Regions from separate parts of the Vibrio sp. SCSIO 43137 genome, predicted to be linked through region 2. Evidence: predicted binding sites of a transcription regulator. Region 2 holds the regulator's gene; the other holds the start of a gene.
The links. The regulator MetJ, encoded in region 2, represses methionine synthesis genes. The targets are predictions, from matches to a motif close to TTAGACNTNTANANGTCTAA.

Region 1: the regulator MetJ is predicted to act here: its motif matches at 4,463-4,482, upstream of metA (homoserine O-acetyltransferase MetA).

The regions. Positions count from the first base shown of each region.
Region 1 is NZ_CP116383.1:272,057-282,235, reverse strand. It holds gene metH (methionine synthase) at 1-2,016, opposite strand, end outside; gene PK654_RS01410 (cation:proton antiporter) at 2,205-3,476, shown strand; gene metA (homoserine O-acetyltransferase MetA) at 3,510-4,451, opposite strand; tRNA gene PK654_RS01400 (tRNA-Asp) at 4,779-4,855, opposite strand; rRNA gene rrf (5S ribosomal RNA) at 4,885-5,000, opposite strand; rRNA gene PK654_RS01390 (23S ribosomal RNA) at 5,132-8,019, opposite strand; tRNA gene PK654_RS01385 (tRNA-Val) at 8,370-8,445, opposite strand; tRNA gene PK654_RS01380 (tRNA-Lys) at 8,477-8,552, opposite strand; tRNA gene PK654_RS01375 (tRNA-Glu) at 8,555-8,630, opposite strand; rRNA gene PK654_RS01370 (16S ribosomal RNA) at 8,755-10,179, opposite strand, start outside.
Region 2 is NZ_CP116383.1:3,081,658-3,091,836, forward strand. It holds gene ppc (phosphoenolpyruvate carboxylase) at 1-714, shown strand, start outside; gene PK654_RS14465 (PadR family transcriptional regulator) at 1,081-1,620, shown strand; gene metF (methylenetetrahydrofolate reductase) at 1,781-2,665, opposite strand; gene PK654_RS14475 (bifunctional aspartate kinase/homoserine dehydrogenase II) at 2,905-5,310, opposite strand; gene PK654_RS14480 (O-succinylhomoserine (thiol)-lyase) at 5,310-6,476, opposite strand; gene metJ (met regulon transcriptional regulator MetJ) at 6,669-6,989, shown strand; gene PK654_RS14490 (malic enzyme-like NAD(P)-binding protein) at 7,057-8,316, opposite strand; gene rpmE (50S ribosomal protein L31) at 8,483-8,701, opposite strand; gene priA (primosomal protein N') at 9,036-10,179, shown strand, end outside.

The DNA.
Region 1 (10,179 bases), 560 kb from region 2:
TCCTTTCACCAAAGCATGCTCAAGGCGTTTTTCTACCGGCCAGCCGCGCCACTCTTGTGCTGATGCATCTTCTTCTTTACCGACACCGTTTTCACGATACTCATTGGCAATATCCAGCAGCAGTTCTGTAGCATCTTCACGACGGTTTAGTACCACATCTTCAACCGCATCACGCAGCTTTAACGGTACATTGTCGTAGATTTCAAGTTGTCCGGCATTAACAATACCCATATCCATACCGTGTTTAAAACAGTGGTACAGGAACACAGCATGAATAGCTTCACGCACATAGTTATTACCACGGAAAGAGAACGAAACATTGGAAACACCACCAGAGATCATGGCGTAAGGGAGATCCCGCTTAATATCCGCGACGGCATTAATAAAATCTACCGCATAGTTATTGTGTTCATCTATCCCTGTCGCGATAGCAAAGATGTTCGGATCAAAGATAATATCTTCCGGCGGAAAGCCGACTTCATCCACCAAGATGCGGTAAGCATTGGTACAGATCTCCAGTTTTCTCTCACGGGTATCAGCCTGACCAACCTCATCAAAGGCCATTACTATCACAGCCGCACCATAGCGACGGATCAACTTAGCCTGCTCGATAAATTTCTCTTTGCCCTCTTTAAGGGAGATTGAGTTAACAATGCTTTTGCCCTGAATACATTTCAGGCCAGCTTCAATTACCTCCCACTTAGAGGAGTCAACCATAATAGGCACTTTAGAAATTTCAGGCTCTGAAGCACATAGGTTAAGGAACCGAACCATACAGGCTTCGGCATCCAGCATACCCTCATCCATATTAATATCGATGATCTGCGCGCCGTTCTCTACCTGTTGGCGGGCAACTTCTAACGCCTCATCATAAAGCTCTTCTTTGATCAGACGCTTAAATCGTGCAGAACCGGTCACATTGGTTCTTTCACCAACGTTTACAAACAGGGTGTCTTTATCAATAGTCAGCGGTTCAAGACCCGATAAACGACAGGCACGCGGAATATCAGGCAGGGCTCTAGGCTTAATACCTTCAACCACCTTGGCCATTTGACGGATATGTTCAGGTGTTGTGCCGCAGCAACCACCAACAAGGTTCAGGAAGCCACTTTTTGCCCACTCCTCAACATGCTCTGCCATATCTTCCGGTGACAGATCATACTCACCAAAGGCGTTTGGCAAACCTGCGTTAGGGTGAACAGAGACAAAGCTTTCGGAGATCCTCGACATCTCTACTACATACTGTCTTAACTCATCCGGCCCTAATGCACAGTTAAGCCCGAAAGAGATCGGATTTACATGTCGTAATGCGTTGTAGAATGCCTCTGTAGTCTGTCCTGACAGGGTTCTTCCCGATGCATCAGTGATGGTTCCGGAGATCATTACAGGAAGTTCCGTTCCCAGTTCTTCAAAAACTGATTCAACGGCAAACGCACACGCTTTAGCATTCAGGGTATCGAAAATAGTTTCAATCAGGATAAGATCTGAGCCACCTTCAATTAAAGCGCGGGTAGACTCACTATAAGCTTCAACCAACTCATCAAAGCTGACATTCCTGAATCCCGGATCATTTACATCTGGGGAAATAGAACAAGTACGGTTGGTCGGACCCAGTACACCAGCAACGAATCTTGGTTTTTCAGGCGTCTTTGCTGTCCATTCATCAGCAACTTCACGGGCAAGACGTGCAGCTTCGAAGTTTATCTCTGCACTAAGGCTCTCCATATCATAGTCAGCCATAGCAATGGTTGTAGCGTTGAAACTGTTGGTTTCTAATATATCTGCGCCGGCTTCCAGATACTTTGAATGGATCTCTTTGATTATCTGCGGCTGGGTAAGAACAAGGAGATCATTGTTGCCTTTCAGATCAGATGGCCAGGAGGCAAAGCGTTCTCCGCGATACTCTTTCTCTTCCAGTTTATAGCCCTGAATCATGGTCCCCATACCACCATCAATCAGTAAAATCCGCTGTTTAAGTATCTCTTCTATTTGCTCTCTAATCTTGCTTCCAGTCACAGTACAACCTCAATCCATTACTTATATCGCTACATCCTATCACAGCCAATATAGAAATCTAGACGTCTAAAATTAAAAATACTCTCTGTCAGAATAAACATCTGAATTAACATTTATTTTTCATATGACAATTGATAATTAAACAATTCAGGAGGAGAATTCACACTTTCTCATCAACCGGATTAACCATGACTGTCTACTACACTCTCTGTTTCCTTGCAGCTGCAGCAATGGCGATTGCATTTATCAACAGCAAAATAGGAAAAATGCAAACCACCATTGCCATCACCGCCGGCTCAATGATGCTTTCACTTCTAATCATAGTTGCCGGACATAACGATTGGTTTAATCTGATAGAAATTGCATCTACCACCATAGCTGAAATTAATTTTGAAGCTTTCCTGTTAAAGGGAATACTTGGCTTTCTGCTGTTTGCCGGCGGACTGGGAATTAAACTTCCTAACCTGAAAGATCAGAAGTGGGAGATCACGGTGCTGGCTCTGTTTGCAACTCTGTTCTCTACCTTCTTTATTGGTCTGGTACTGTTTGCCATTGTCAGTCTGCTAGGTATTAAACTAGGCTTTATTTACTGCTTACTATTCGGCGCACTTATTTCACCAACGGATCCTATTGCTGTTCTCGCCATTGTAAAAAAGCTGGACGCTCCAAAACGGATATCGACTCAGATAGAGGGCGAATCGCTGTTTAATGACGGCTTTGGTCTGGTACTGTTTGTCACCCTGTTTGCTATTGCTTTTGGTAGTGAAGCACCAACGGTCGGCAGTGTAAGCCTACTGTTTCTGCATGAAGCGGTCGGAGGAATTCTCTACGGCTTTGTTTTAGGTTTGGTTTTTCACTATCTGATTAGCGCAACCAATGATCACTCCATGGAGCTGTTACTTACCATTGGTATCCCGACAGCAGGTTACGTTTTCGCTGATATTATTCACGTCTCCGGTCCTCTGGCCATGGTGGTATCAGGCATCATGATTGGTAACTGGACACGCTTTGTCGGTTTCTCTAAAGAGAGCGAAGAGCATCTAGACCATTTCTGGGAACTGGTAGATGAGTTCCTCAACGGCGTTCTGTTTCTGCTTATCGGCCTTTCAATGCTTCTTTTTGAATTCCATAAAGAAGACTGGATTTTGATGGTACTGGCTATTCCTCTTGTTCTGCTAAGCCGTTATCTGAGTGTATTTATCTCTTACCTCGGCTTCCGCCGATTCCGCACATATAACCCTTGGTCAGTGAAGATTTTGACCTGGGGTGGCTTAAGGGGTGGTCTTGCGATAGCGATGGCACTGGCCATTCCTGCCGGTGTTATGGTTATCCCGGAGAAAGGAATAGATGTCAGGGAAATTATCCTGGTGATGACCTACTCTGTGGTTGTGTTCTCAATACTGGTTCAGGGAGCGACCATTACTCCCCTGATTAACAAAGCCAAATCTGCAGAAGAGTAGATACGATAAAGGGTAGCTGAGCTACCCTTTTTATTAATCATCTCTTGTAAAGTTGTCTTCTGAGAAGTGTTCCAAATCGTAAGGTGTCTGCTGGTATACACAGTAGTTTAACCAGTTCGAAAACAACAAGTGTCCATGACTACGCCAGCTGGCTATCGGCTGGTTATCCGGATTATCGTTAGGGTAATAGTTTACCGGTATAGCCGGATCCATCCCCTCACCAAGATCCCTTACGTATTCGTTGTGTAAGGTGTGACATTCATACTCAGGATGTCCGGTGACAAAGACATTCCGCTTATCTTTAGTTGCTGCCAGATAAACCCCTGCTACGTCAGACGTGGCCAGAATATCCAGATCCGTATGCTCTAACAAAAACTCAGAAGTAAAGTCTGCATACCTTGAGTGTGGCGCGAGAAAGTTATCGTCAAACCCTCTTAAAATCGGGTGGTAGATATCATGAATCTTATGGGTATAAACACCCGATAACTTCTCTTTGCGCGTTTTTTTCGGGAGGTCATAAAGTAATTTCAGACCAGCCTGAGCAGCCCAGCAAACAAATAGTGTTGAAGTCACATGATCTTTGGCCCAGTTCATGATGCTTTCAAGATGCTCCCAGTAAATCACATCTTCAAACTGTACTAACCCCAATGGTGCGCCGGTAATTATTAAACCATCAAAATTGCGTTGCCTGACGGTTTCAAACTGACGATAAAAGGTATCTAAGTGTTCTGTTGGGGTATTTTTGCTCGGCCGGTTATCAATACGCAGCAGTTCTACATCTATCTGTAGCGGGCTGTTCGACAGCAACCTGAGAAACTGAGTTTCGGTCTCAATTTTCTTCGGCATCAAATTTAAAATCAGTACCTTTAACGGACGAATTTCCTGTGTTGATGCCCGTGACATAGGCATAACAAAAATATTCTCGTTTTTGAGTACATCGGAGGCAGGAAGTCTGTCAGGGATCCTAATTGGCACGGCTCTCTCCATAAGCTATCTAGACGTCTATATAGCCAGATTAGCTTATGGAGCAGGAGAAGTCGAGTTTTTGAACAGAAGAGAAGAAGAAAATTTATCTATAGAGCTTTTATTTCCCTTAAACGCCAAAAAGCCCCAGCATTTCTGTGCGGACGGCCAGTCGCGGACGGCCAGTCTAAGGCTTAATATAAGTGGCGGACGGCGGGGACGCCTAGTCCGGGGTTGCGGTCTACGGGCAAACCTTTTGCGGGACTCGTTGGCCGAAGGCCAAAAGTAATACGCCAGATACGAAAAAACCCCAGTATTTCTACTGAGGTTTCAAATAAGTGGCGGAGCGGACGGGACTCGAACCCGCGACCCCCGGCGTGACAGGCCGGTATTCTAACCAACTGAACTACCGCTCCGCTGCGTGTCTGGTTAGACAAATTTAAAAGCCTGGCGATGTCCTACTCTCACATGGGGAAGCCCCACACTACCATCGGCGCTATTGCGTTTCACTTCTGAGTTCGGCATGGAGTCAGGTGGGTCCACAACGCTATGGTCGCCAAGCAAAATTCTGTTTTTGATTTCACTTTTTCTAAAAAAGTGAAAACCAACAAATCGGAAAGCTGTTTAAAAGTTCGTGTCTCTACACATTCAATGTTCTATTTGAGTCCAAAACAAAACCCCTTGGGTGTTGTACGGTTAAGCCTCACGGGCAATTAGTACAGGTTAGCTCAACGCCTCACAACGCTTACACACCCTGCCTATCAACGTCGTAGTCTACGACAACCCTTTAGGATACTTAAAGTATCAGGGAGAACTCATCTCAAGGCTCGCTTCCCGCTTAGATGCTTTCAGCGGTTATCGATTCCGAACTTAGCTACCGGGCAATGCGTCTGGCGACACAACCCGAACACCAGAGGTTCGTCCACTCCGGTCCTCTCGTACTAGGAGCAGCCCCTTTCAATTCTCCAACGCCCACGGCAGATAGGGACCGAACTGTCTCACGACGTTCTAAACCCAGCTCGCGTACCACTTTAAATGGCGAACAGCCATACCCTTGGGACCGACTTCAGCCCCAGGATGTGATGAGCCGACATCGAGGTGCCAAACACCGCCGTCGATATGAACTCTTGGGCGGTATCAGCCTGTTATCCCCGGAGTACCTTTTATCCGTTGAGCGATGGCCCTTCCATTCAGAACCACCGGATCACTATGACCTGCTTTCGCACCTGCTCGAATTGTCATTCTCGCAGTCAAGCGGGCTTATGCCATTGCACTAACCACACGATGTCCAACCGTGTTTAGCCCACCTTCGTGCTCCTCCGTTACTCTTTGGGAGGAGACCGCCCCAGTCAAACTACCCACCAGGCACTGTCCTCACCCCGGATAACGGGGCTAAGTTAGAACATCAAACATACAAGGGTGGTATTTCAAGGATGGCTCCACTGTATCTGGCGACACAGTTTCAAAGCCTCCCACCTATCCTACACATGTAGGCTCAATGTTCAGTGCCAAGCTGTAGTAAAGGTTCACGGGGTCTTTCCGTCTAGCCGCGGGTACACTGCATCTTCACAGCGATTTCAATTTCACTGAGTCTCGGGTGGAGACAGCGTGGCCATCATTACGCCATTCGTGCAGGTCGGAACTTACCCGACAAGGAATTTCGCTACCTTAGGACCGTTATAGTTACGGCCGCCGTTTACCGGGGCTTCGATCAAGAGCTTCGACCTAAGTCTAACCCCATCAATTAACCTTCCGGCACCGGGCAGGCGTCACACCGTATACGTCATCTTACGATTTTGCACAGTGCTGTGTTTTTAATAAACAGTTGCAGCCACCTGGTATCTGCGACTTCCGATAGCTCCATCCGCAAGGGACTTCACCGTCAGAAGCGTACCTTCTCCCGAAGTTACGGTACCATTTTGCCTAGTTCCTTCACCCGAGTTCTCTCAAGCGCCTTGGTATTCTCTACCCGACCACCTGTGTCGGTTTGGGGTACGATTCCTTACAATCTGAAGCTTAGAGGCTTTTCCTGGAAGCATGGCATCAATGACTTCACGCCCTTGGGCGCTCGACATCGTGTCTCGGCCTTAAGATTTCCCGGATTTACCTAAGAAATCAGCCTACGCACTTGAACCTGGACAACCGTCGCCAGGCCACCTAGCCTTCTCCGTCCCCCCATCGCAATTGTAAGAAGTACGGGAATATTAACCCGTTTCCCATCGACTACGCCTTTCGGCCTCGCCTTAGGGGTCGACTTACCCTGCCCCGATTAACGTTGGACAGGAACCCTTGGTCTTCCGGCGAGGGGGTTTTTCACCCCCTTTATCGTTACTCATGTCAGCATTCGCACTTCTGATACCTCCAGCAAACCTTACAGTTCACCTTCAACGGCTTACAGAACGCTCCCCTACCCAATATCTAAAAGATATTGCCGCAGCTTCGGTGTATAGCTTAGCCCCGTTACATCTTCCGCGCAGGCCGACTCGACCAGTGAGCTATTACGCTTTCTTTAAATGATGGCTGCTTCTAAGCCAACATCCTGGCTGTCTGAGCCTTCCCACATCGTTTCCCACTTAGCTATACTTTGGGACCTTAGCTGGCGGTCTGGGTTGTTTCCCTCTCCACGACGGACGTTAGCACCCGCCGTGTGTCTCCCGGATAGTACTTACTGGTATTCGGAGTTTGCAAAGGGTTGGTAAGTCGGGATGACCCCCTAGCCTTAACAGTGCTCTACCCCCAGTAGTATTCGTCCGAGGCGCTACCTAAATAGCTTTCGGGGAGAACCAGCTATCTCCAGGTTTGATTGGCCTTTCACCCCTAGCCACAAGTCATCCGCTAATTTTTCAACATTAGTCGGTTCGGTCCTCCAGTTGATGTTACTCAACCTTCAACCTGCCCATGGCTAGATCACCTGGTTTCGGGTCTATACCTAGCAACTCGACGCCCAGTTAAGACTCGGTTTCCCTACGGCTCCCCTAATCGGTTAACCTTGCTACTAAATATAAGTCGCTGACCCATTATACAAAAGGTACGCAGTCACACCACGAAGGTGCTCCTACTGCTTGTACGTACACGGTTTCAGGTTCTATTTCACTCCCCTCACAGGGGTTCTTTTCGCCTTTCCCTCACGGTACTGGTTCACTATCGGTCAGTCAGTAGTATTTAGCCTTGGAGGATGGTCCCCCCATATTCAGACAGGATATCACGTGTCCCGCCTTACTCGATTTCACTAATAATGACGTGTCGGTTACGGGGCTATCACCCTGTATCGCTGGACTTTCCAGACCATTCACCTGCATCATTAAAAGCTTAAGGGCTAATCCAATTTCGCTCGCCGCTACTTTCGGAATCTCGGTTGATTTCTACTCCTCCGGGTACTTAGATGTTTCAGTTCCCCGGGTTTGCCCTGTTAACCTATGTATTCAGTTAACAGTAACTGCTTATGCAGTTGGGTTTCCCCATTCGGAAATCGTAGACTCAAGTGGCTTTTACTGCCTAATCTACGCTTATCGCAAGTTAATACGTCCTTCATCGCCTCTGACTGCCAAGGCATCCACCGTGTACGCTTAGTCACTTAACCATACAACCCCAAGAGGTTTCTATGTATGGCAAACAACCAAGGTTTGTGTCTCTCATTATTTGAATGAGCGAGAGACATTTCGATTTTGCCGGACTCAAATATAAGCATCATTACTCAGTAATGTTGCTTCCAAGAACACTTGAATGTGTGTTGGTACCTAAATCTAAAAAAGACTTAGGATTTGAGAACTTTTAATTAGATAACAATCAATCAAATTGTTATCTGTCAGCTTTCCAAATTGTTAAAGAGCAATATCTGTAATAGACATTTTCTAAAGATTCTCAGCGACGAAAAACAAACCAACAATTAACAACCATTGGTTTGGAGTCTATCCAAAAACATTTAGAGAATGGTGGGCGATACCGGGCTCGAACCAGTGACCCCCTCCTTGTAAGGGAGGTGCTCTCCCAACTGAGCTAATCGCCCACTGTAGTTTTAATTCTTCGTGGAGGAAGAATGGTGGGTCGTGCAGGATTCGAACCTGCGACCAATTGATTAAAAGTCAACTGCTCTACCAACTGAGCTAACGACCCAATGGTATCCCGTAGGGGAGTCGAACCCCTGTTACCGCCGTGAAAGGGCGGTGTCCTAGGCCTCTAGACGAACGGGACATAGGTTTGTAAAAGTGTTGGGCACTTTCACAACAATACCCGCTATCAAGCAGGTATCTTTACTCTCTTTACTTTCTAAACCTAATCAATCTGTGTGAACACTCATCAATGCACAATCATCGTTTAAGGAGGTGATCCAGCCCCAGGTTCCCCTAGGGCTACCTTGTTACGACTTCACCCCAGTCATGAACCACAAAGTGGTAAGCGTCCCCCCGAAGGTTAAACTACCTACTTCTTTTGCAGCCCACTCCCATGGTGTGACGGGCGGTGTGTACAAGGCCCGGGAACGTATTCACCGTGGCATTCTGATCCACGATTACTAGCGATTCCGACTTCATGGAGTCGAGTTGCAGACTCCAATCCGGACTACGACGCACTTTTTGGGATTCGCTTACTCTCGCGAGTTCGCCGCCCTCTGTATACGCCATTGTAGCACGTGTGTAGCCCTACTCGTAAGGGCCATGATGACTTGACGTCGTCCCCACCTTCCTCCGGTTTATCACCGGCAGTCTCCCTGAAGTTCCCACCCGAAGTGCTGGCAATCAAGGATAAGGGTTGCGCTCGTTGCGGGACTTAACCCAACATTTCACAACACGAGCTGACGACAGCCATGCAGCACCTGTCTCAGAGTTCCCGAAGGCACTAATCCATCTCTGGAAAATTCTCTGGATGTCAAGAGTAGGTAAGGTTCTTCGCGTTGCATCGAATTAAACCACATGCTCCACCGCTTGTGCGGGCCCCCGTCAATTCATTTGAGTTTTAATCTTGCGACCGTACTCCCCAGGCGGTCTACTTAACGCGTTAGCTCCGAAAGCCACTCCTCAAGGGAACAACCTCCAAGTAGACATCGTTTACGGCGTGGACTACCAGGGTATCTAATCCTGTTTGCTCCCCACGCTTTCGCATCTGAGTGTCAGTATCTGTCCAGGGGGCCGCCTTCGCCACCGGTATTCCTTCAGATCTCTACGCATTTCACCGCTACACCTGAAATTCTACCCCCCTCTACAGTACTCTAGCTTGCCAGTTTCAAATGACCTTCCCGGGTTGAGCCCAGGGCTTTCACATCTGACTTAACAAACCACCTGCATGCGCTTTACGCCCAGTAATTCCGATTAACGCTCGCACCCTCCGTATTACCGCGGCTGCTGGCACGGAGTTAGCCGGTGCTTCTTCTGCAGCTAACGTCAAATGATAGTGCTATTAACACTACCACCTTCCTCACTGCTGAAAGTGCTTTACAACCCGAAGGCCTTCTTCACACACGCGGCATGGCTGCATCAGGCTTGCGCCCATTGTGCAATATTCCCCACTGCTGCCTCCCGTAGGAGTCTGGACCGTGTCTCAGTTCCAGTGTGGCTGATCATCCTCTCAGACCAGCTAGAGATCGTCGCCTTGGTGAGCCATTACCTCACCAACTAGCTAATCTCACTTAGGCTTATCCAATCGCAGAAGGCCCGAAGGTCCCCTCTTTTCCCCCGTAGGGCGTATGCGGTATTAGCTATCGTTTCCAATAGTTATCCCCCTCGACTGGGCAAATTCCTAAGCATTA
Region 2 (10,179 bases):
CTGCTGCCGCCACCGGAGCCAAAACAAGAGTGGCGTGATCTGATGGAAGTGCTTTCTGAGGTTTCCTGTGAGTCATACAGGAATGTGGTACGCGGAGAGCCGGATTTTGTGCCTTACTTCAGGGCAGCAACGCCGGAACAAGAGCTGGGTAAACTTCCTCTTGGTTCCCGTCCGTCAAAACGAAACCCTAAGGGTGGCGTTGAGAGCCTGAGAGCAATCCCGTGGATTTTCTCATGGAGCCAGAACAGACTGGTACTTCCTGCCTGGCTGGGTGCGGGTGAATCCATTCAGTACTCGATTGATAAAGGCCACCAAAGCCTGCTGGAAGAGATGTGCCGTGAATGGCCTTTCTTCTCAACCCGTCTTGGTATGCTTGAAATGGTTTACTCAAAAGCCAACATTGAGATCTCCCGTTACTATGATCAGCGACTGACTGATAAATCTCTGTGGCGCCTTGGCGACAAGCTGAGAGAACAGCTACAGAGCGATATCAAGACCGTTCTGAATGTGGAGAACAACGAGAACCTGATGCAGAGTAACCCGTGGGGACTTGAGTCCATCAAGCTGCGAAATGTCTATGTTCTGCCAATGAATATTCTTCAGGCTGAACTGTTGTACAGAACCCGTCAGTCAGAGACCGCTTCTGCGGAACTGGAAGAAGCACTTATGGTAACTATTGCCGGAATTGCAGCTGGTATGCGCAACACCGGCTAGATAATTATTCTGCATAATGGACATATATCCATTATATTAGGAATAAAACACCAAAATAGCCTCACTTATGTGAGGCTATTATCTTTTTTGAGACAAAATGCCACGAGCTGCCATTTTCATGCTCATATTTAATGATATGCTTATGCCCCTTCGTGCTGATAATTTCGACTACACTTATAAAAGCACGGAAACAGAAAGAGGAAACCTCTTTCACTCCCTAGGTGATAAACGGCTAACGTGAAGGTGATATGACCATCTGAAAAGATTTGGATTGGTTCTGTTTATACTGCAAACGTATCAGTGACATAGAAGCACACATGCAGATAAACAATAAGTTTTACAATTTACTTTTATTGGATTTAAGACATGTCATTACCACACGTAATCCTAACCGTTCTTAGCACTCGTGATGCTACCGGATACGACATAACTAAAGAGTTTTCTTACAGCATCGGATACTTCTGGAAGGCGAGCCACCAGCAAGTATACAGAGAGCTAAACAAAATGGCTCAAAATGAGCTGGTCACATGCGTACTGCAGCCTCAGGAAGGTAAACCGGATCGTAAGGTTTATTCCATTACTGAAAGTGGCAGAAAAGCGCTTGGTGAGTGGTTTGAACAGCCAACAACCCAACCTACAGTCCGCGATGAGTTCAGTGCCAAGCTGATGGCTTGTGCTATTGAACCAACGGCTTCTTTTAAAGAGCAGGTTGCGGCACTGATCGAAGAGTCTAAGCAACTCATCAAACACTACAAAGAGATCGAGGCGAACCAATATGCTAATCCGGCTCAGTTGGATAAGTCTGCCCGTCTTGAGCGACTAACACTTCGTCGTAACATGGTTTTACGCGAAGCGTGGGTTAGCTGGGCAGAAGAAGTTCAGTCTGAACTGGTAAGTATGGGCTAATCGCCAGCCTCTAAAGGTTACGGAATAGAGCCTGTTGTATAAAGGCTTTATTCCGTAACAGTTATTTCTCTCTGTAGAATGACTATGGCTTCAAATCAGTGCCTTGATCAGAAGCCAATAAACTCTCGCTGAAAAAGCATCTTGAAGTGACTTGGGTATATTAGCTAGGCCTTACACCTAGTGTATGGCAAAGTGCGTAAGTCATCTCAGCACGATTCAATGTATAGAAGTGAAAATCCTTTACGCCTTCCCTACTCAGTATTCTCACCATATCAATGGCCTGACTGGCACCCAGAAGCTGACGCGTCATAGGATCATCATCTAAACCCTCAAACTGCTGTGCCATCCAGCCGGGAATTTTTACCTGATTAGTCTGGGCAAAGCGGGACGCCTGTTTAAAGTTAGATACTGGCAGTATTCCCGGAACAATCTCTACATCAATTCCGGCAGACACACAGCGATCCCTGAATCTCAGATAGCTTTCTACATCAAAGAAGAACTGGGTGATTGCCCGGTTAGCTCCGGCATCCACTTTTCGTTTCAGGTTAAGCAGATCTGCCTGTGCGCTTTTCGCTTCAGGATGTACTTCAGGAAAAGCCGCTACAGAGATATCAAAGTCATGTTGTTTTTTAAGCAGCATCACCAGATCCGAAGCGTACATTTCAGGTTTACCACCGCCCGGAGGAATATCCCCTCTCAGGGCAACAATATTCTTAATTCCGTTCTGCCAGTAGTCATCGGCAATATCGATAAGCTCTTCTCTGCTGGCATCAATGCAAGTCAGATGTGGGGCAGCCACCAGCCCGGTTTGATCTTTTATCTCTTTGATAATGGAATGGGTCCGGTCACGTTCGCCAGAGTTAGCACCATAGGTTACCGAGACAAACTTAGGCTGAAGGGTTTTAAGGCGGTGAACTGAGTTCCACAGAGTCTCTTCCATCTTCTCACTGCTCGGAGGGAAAAACTCAAAAGAGACGTTGATGTTTCCTAGCTCTGCAATGTTCTGATTCAGTGCATCCAGATAGCTGGCATGTGTGTAACTCATGGCGTACTCCCTTACCGGATAGTTAAAACTCTAAGTGGCTGACAATTGACGTTTAGACGTCCATATGTCTGTAGAATGAATTGAATTGTGATCATTGTCAACCTATTGATCATGAGATTTGTTCATGTTGAATATAAGGTTAGTTCAACAATAGAGTGTAGAAGAGATTAGAGGATAAAAGCGTTAACTTATCGATAGAAATGCCGGCTCAAAACGGCTTAAGCCGGCAGGTGACACCATCAGAACAGGGCAGAAAGCCTGTTGATGTCTGACTGAATCGCTCCGGCAGTCACTGCCCTTCCGGCGCCCGGTCCGCGAATAACCAGAGGATTGTCCTTATACCAGACACTTTCAATAGCGAAAATGTTGTCACACGGCAGCAGATTCGCCAATGCATGGTCACTGTTCAGCGCTTCAATTCCTACCGTCGCCTCTCCATTCTTCTCCAGCCGGGCAACGTAACGCAGTACCTTCTCCTCTTTCTGTGCTTTCGCCAGACGTTCAGCCAGAATCGAGCTCAGTAAAGCTCCCTGATCAAAGAACTCATCCAGAGAGAGCTCTTTGAGCTCCTCAGGCACCAGTGATTCAACTTTTACGTTCTCCGGCTCAATCTTAAGGCCTGACTCACGCGCCAGAATTACCAGCTTTCTCATCACATCAGAGCCATCAAGATCAGAGCGGGGATCCGGCTCTGTCAGCCCCTGCTGCCAAGCCAGTTCCATTAGTTCACTGAAAGGCACACTGCCGTCAAACTGCTGGAACAGCCATGAAAGAGTGCCGGAGAATATACCCGATAAAGCCAGAACCTCATCACCACTCTCATGTAGATCTCTTACGGTATGGTTTACCGGTAACCCTGCTCCTACAGTTGCGTTGTAGAACCAGTGCCTGCCGGTTTTGCTAAAGGCGTTCTGAACTCTGTCATAAAACTCACCGGAGGCTGAGCCGGCAACCTTATTGGCAGAGATAAGGTGAAAACCTTTTTCTGCTATCTCGGGATATTTCAGTGAAATCTCTTTACTGGCCGTGACATCCAATACAATAATTTCATCGTATTCCTGCTGATGGGAGAGCTTCTCTATCCACTCATGGCCACCGTGTTCAATCGCCTCATCATGATACCGGTCTGTAATTGTAGCGAGATCTAAACCGTCGTAGTTGAGGCAGTAAGAGCGGCTGGTAACAACCCCTATCAGGTCAAAACTCATTCCGCGACGTTTTTCCAGTCCGGCTTTCTGCTCTGCAAACAGTTCCAGCCAGCTGGCACCGATATTGCCTTTACCGCACAATACCAGCCCCACACGTTTTTGCGCCTGAAACAGCTGTGTATGAATTCCCTGAACCAGTTGACAGGTATCGGTTTTTCTTAATACAGCGGCAAGGCTCAGTCCGGACTCCGCCTCACAGATAAACTCTACAGGTGCATTCTTCAGTTGCTGATAGAAACCGTGGGTATGGATCGGGTTATTACTGACACCGGCTCCCACTGCTGCAACAAGGGAGTAGCCCTCTTTAAGGCGAATATCACCGTCAATAGCGGCATCCTGCAAAAATTCCAACGCCCCGCCAGCCACTTCTGCAGTATAGGCAAGCTGAATTTCCCCCTGATCCGGCTGAGTATTAAAGGCAAGAGGCTGAAGCTGTGCCCGGGCAAGGCTATTCAATATATGCTCCTGCGCCCTTGCAAAATCATGAGCATGACCAAGATCCAGCTCGATAATAAGTACTTCATCCAGAGAAGTGATGATCTTCGCCCCTCTCCCTGATGCCAGAACCCGTTCAATGCGGGTTGAACCAGACTCAGGCTGATAACTGCATCTCAGGTCAAGGTTCATTGAACTCTGGGCAACGGGCTGAAGTGTTCTGCTATGCAGTACAGGTGCTGCCAGTCTTGCCAGTTCACTGGCTTCATCAAGACGCAACAGCGGCAACAGACAGGCGTCGTTCACCTTACGCGGGTCAGCACTATAAACTCCGTCAACATCACTCCAGATTGTCACTCTTGCCGCATCCGACAAGGCTCCGATAACCGTAGCTGAGTAATCTGAGCCGTTTCTTCCCAGTAGCACGGTCTCCTCTTGTGAGTTTCGCGCCATAAAACCGGTGATGACCAGCCTTCTGTGCTGGTGCTGAACCAACTCCTGCCTGATAAGAGAACGTGAACGGGAAAAATCGACTTCCGGCTGTGTACACCGCTCTGCACGCAGTAAGTTTCTTGAATCAAGCATGGCGGCATCGAGACTACTCTGATTTAACAGAGCCGTTAAAAGACGTGCCGACCACACTTCACCATGACCAAGAACATCGGCAGACTGAGCCTCCGTTAATGGCGCCATCAGTTCACCGAGTGCTGCCATCTCACTGTTAAGCTGTTGCAACAAGGCTTGCGGCTCTGTAACCAGCGCCTCAATCAGCCCGCTCTGGAACTGACGCAGTTCTGTAAGTAGTTCATGGGCTATCCGGCCATCTTTTTTCAGGGCATCCAGCCACTCATATAGCCGGTTGGTGGTATCGCCTGCGGCTGAAACTACGATAAGGTCGTCTTGTTCAGAATACTCAGACAGAATGGTAACTACCCTGCGGTAGCATTCCGGGTCTGCCAGACTGCTACCACCAAACTTGTGTAACTGACGAAGGTGGCTCATTACTCACCTCCCTCTAATGAAGCAAATGCCTGTTTCAGGTCATCAATTAAGTCGTCACTGTCTTCCAGACCAACGGACAATCTAAGCAGATTCTGAGAAATACCGGCTTCTTCCAGTGCAGCCTCTCCCATCGCTCTATGGGTCATTGATGCCGGGTGGCAAATCAGGCTTTCAACCCCACCAAGAGACTCCGCCAGAGAGAAAAGTTTCAGGGCACCGACAAAGGTTTTCAGTTGTTCAAATGAGCCATTGAACTCAAAGCTGAGCATGGAACCAAATCCCGTTTGCTGCTTTTTGGCAATAGCGTGTCCCGGATGATCAGGCAGGCTGGGGTGATAAATTGTTGCTACATGCTTCTGCTGATGAAGGTAACTAAGAATCGCCAGTGAACTCTCTTCATGTATGCGCATTCTTGCGCCAAGTGTCCTGACTCCCCTTAAAGTCATATAGCTGTCGAATGGTGTTCCCGTTGCACCAATGCAGTTGCCCCACCACGCCAGCTCTTCGGCATGCTGCTCTGATTTCGTTATCACCACACCACCGATAACGTCGGAATGACCGTTAATGTACTTAGTGGTAGAGTGAATAACAAAGTCTGCGCCCAGTTCAAGAGGCTTTTGGTATATGGGTGTCAAAAAGGTATTGTCGACCGCAACAAGAGCACCAAGCTGATGGGCTTGCTGACAAATGGCTTCAATATCCACTACCCGTACAAGAGGATTAGAAGGGGTTTCCAGTAATACCAGCTTCGGCTTTCTGCTTAGTGCTTCAGATAAAGCGGCAGAATCAGACTGGTCGACAAAGGCGACCTGAAAATCACCTTTCTGAGCTCTGGTATTAAACAGGCGATAAGTACCGCCATAGCAGTCGTGAGGAGCAACTATCAGATCATCCGGCCCTAAAAAGGCAGAGACCAAAAGGTTCAATGCAGAGGTACCGCAGTTGGTGACCACCGCACCCTTACCGGATTCCAGTTCATAAAGGGCTTGTTCCAGCAAACCGCGGTTAGGATTTCCTGAACGGGTATAATCATATTTAGGAACATCACCGAAACTGGGGAAACTATAATTGGTTGACAGATAAATGGGCGGAACGACAGCGTGGTGCTGGGTGTCTGATTCAATGCCTGTGCGAACAGCAATCGTCGCTGGTTTCCGTTTTGTCATAAGATGAACTTCCTTTCTCTTTGCTACTGCTACCAGATAACTATAGTTTATTTGACAGACAGCACTTTACTAACAAGAAAAGCAGACGTCAATACTTCTAGACGTCCATATATCTTTGCTTATGGCGGTAAATCCCGCTAGAATCCCCACCTATAACTATTTATTACTAATTTCTTTGATGAAAGGTGCGCAATGGCAGACTGGAACGGCGACTATATTAGTCCTTATGCTGAACATGGAAAAAAGAGTGAGCAGGTGAAAAAAATCACTGTCTCTATCCCTTTAAAGGTTCTTAAGGTATTAACCGATGAACGTACCCGTCGCCAGATCAATAACCTTCGCCATGCCACAAACAGTGAACTGCTGTGCGAGGCCTTTCTGCACGCCTATACAGGTCAGCCGCTTCCGACTGACGAAGATCTAAGAAAAGATCGCCCGGACGATATACCGACTGAAGCTAAGACTATGATGACAGAGATGGGCATCGAGTTCGAAGCCTTTGACGAAGAGTAAAGTCTAAGCCACAAAATGCAAAAAGGTCAGCTCACAGGCTGACCTTTTTTTGTAAAGCAGAACGGCTTTATTCCATGTAGTTTTCCGGCAGATCAATCCGCGCGACTCCGGACTCAACCGCGGCAATGGCAACGGCTTTAGCCACGCGAGGCAACAGACGCGGATCCATTGGCTTAGGAATAATATACTCTTTACCAAACTCCAGCTCTTTTACACCGGCAGCTTGTTTAACTTCTTGTGGCACCGGCTCTTTGGCCAGTTGGCGAATCGCTTCAACGGCTGCCAGTTTCATTTCAATATTAATTTCACTCGCCCTGACATCCAGTGCACCACGGAACAGGAACGGGAAGCAGATAACATTGTTCACCTGATTCGGATAGTCTGAACGACCGGTGCCCATAATAAGATCATCACGCACCTTATGCGCCAATTCAGGTTTAATCTCTGGATCCGGGTTTGAACAGGCAAATACAACTGGCTTATCCGCCATCAGTGCCAGCGCCTCTTCCGGCAGCAGGTCTGGTCCCGATACACCCAAGAAAAGGTCAGCTCCGGAAATCACCTCTTCAAGGGTTCTCTTATCGGTATTGTTGGCAAAGTGCTTCTTGTGCTCAGTCAGATCTTCACGACGGGTATGAATCACCCCTTTGCGATCCAGCATATAGATTTTTTCACGCTGTGCACCACACTTAATCAGCAGTTCCATACACGCAGTTGCCGCTGCACCGGCACCCAGACAGACGATGGTTGACTCGCAAAGTGTCTTTCCTTGTAGTTCAATGGCATTGAGCATACCCGCCGCAGTCACAATGGCAGTACCGTGTTGGTCATCATGGAACACAGGTACATCACAACGCTCGATCAGACGACGTTCAATCTCAAAGCAATCCGGCGCTTTAATATCTTCCAGATTAATACCGCCAAAGGTATCGGCAATATTTGCTACCGTATCAACAAACTCGTCGATGGTTCTGTGTTTTACCTGAATATCAATTGAATCCAGCCCGGCAAAACGTTTGAACAGCAGCGCCTTACCTTCCATTACCGGCTTGGATGCCATCGGTCCCAGGTTACCCAATCCCAGAATAGCGGTACCGTTAGAGATAACAGCCACCATATTTCCCTTAGCTGTGTACTTATAAACGTTATTTACATCCTGAGCAATTTCGCGCACCGGCTCTGCCACTCCCGGGCTATAGGCCAATGCTAAGTCCTCGACTGAATCAGCTGGCTTAGTAAGTTCTACAGAGATCTTTCCCGCTACCGGATGAGCGTGATATTGAAGTGCTTTTTGACGAAATGCTTCTTGAGGATTGTCTTCGGGCATAATGTGTATTTCCAGAGAGTGTAAACAGATTGTAGGGAGATCAAATTCTAGTAGAAGTTGTTAAATCTTCATAGAAATAAAGTAAATAGATGAAAAATTTTCTTACGGCAGAAACGAAAAAAGGACGCCTGAGCGTCCTTTTCTGCATTCGGTAATAATATTGCTATTATTTTTTGCTTGAAAGTGCACCGAAACGCTTGTTGAAGCGATCAACACGACCACCAGTATCAACGATACGCTGCTTACCAGTGTAGAATGGGTGGCACTTGTCACATACGTCCAGGTGGATAGAATCTTTACCTAGAGTAGAGTTAAATTCGAAAGAGTTGCCGCAAGAACAAGTTGCTTTAACTGCTTTGTACTCAGGATGGATACCTGCTTTCATGGGAAAACCTCATATATAGGCCGTGTCGCTATCCGATTCTAAGCCGGACACCACACGTGTGTTCAAAAATCAGTGCGGTTTTTACCACACCATTAAGGCGGCGTATATTAAAGAATACCGGCGTCGGGATCAACCTATTTGAGTTTTTTTTCACCAACTAAATAACACATGTGCCATATACGCCACTTTGGCAGACAGCGGACAGAAACACGCATAAAGCCATGCATGGTACTCCGCACACCGTTATTTGGCAGATACATCAGCATATCTCGTATTTTCAGCCCGCTTCAACTAAACTAACCGCCTCTTTATCTCATGCTCCCGATTAAAGTTTATGCGCCCGACTATTGCACAGGTATCACTGCCCGTACCACTGGATAAAACGTTTGATTATAAAATTCAGGCGAACCAGTTTCCGGTTATCGGAGGCAGGGTTTCTGTTCCTTTCGGACGACAGACTCTGGTGGGTATTGTCACAGCCATGGTTAACAGCTCTGACTTTCCCCTCGATAAACTTAAACCCATTAAATCTGTTCTTGATTTTGAGCCGGTATGGCCGGACAAACTGCACCAGTTGCTGGTGTGGTGCAGTCAGTTCTATCAACATCCGTTAGGGGAAGTGTTCTCTAATGCCCTTCCCGGTGCATTAAGGAAAGGCAAACAGGCCAGTTTTGCCTCTGTTGTGGAGTGGCAGCTAACGGAAGCAGGAAAAAACCAGTTAATGCTCGGCTTTGGCAGGGCTGTAAAACAGGAAAAAGCGATACGAGCTCTTGCTGATGGGACAAGATCTCACCAACAACTGCTGGATGAAGATATAGACGGCACTCTTTTGAAAAAACTGGAAGAGAAAGGCTGGGTAATCTCTTCTGAGAAAAAATTCAGCAGAAAAAGCTGGCCGGCAGCCGTACAGAGCGAAATGGATACCCCCAGGCTCAACGAAGAGCAGGCCGTTGCAATCGCCACTATTAATAGCCAGAGCGAGTTTAGCTGTAACCTGCTGGAAGGTGTGACGGGTTCGGGCAAAACCGAGGTTTATCTGAACCTGATTAAGCCTGTACTGGAAAAAGGGCAGCAGGCACTGGTGCTGGTTCCTGAAATCGGTTTAACCCCTCAGACGATAAACCGTTTTAAACGGCGCTTTGATGTTCCAGTAGAAGTGATTCACTCCGGCCTGAATGAAACGGAAAAACTTAATGCATGGCTCTCAGCCAGAGAAGCAGAAGCCGGCATCATTATAGGTACCCGATCCGCCCTGTTTACCCCTTTTAAATCTCTGGGGATTATTATTGTTGATGAAGAGCACGACTCCTCATACAAGCAGCAGGACTCTCTGCGCTATCACGCCAGAGATGTCGCCATTATGCGCGCTCATAAAGAGAATATCCCTATTGTTCTCGGCTCTGCCACTCCGGCATTAGAATCTCTGCAAAATGCCCTTAGCGGTAAATATCATCACCTGACCCTGACACAAAGAGCAG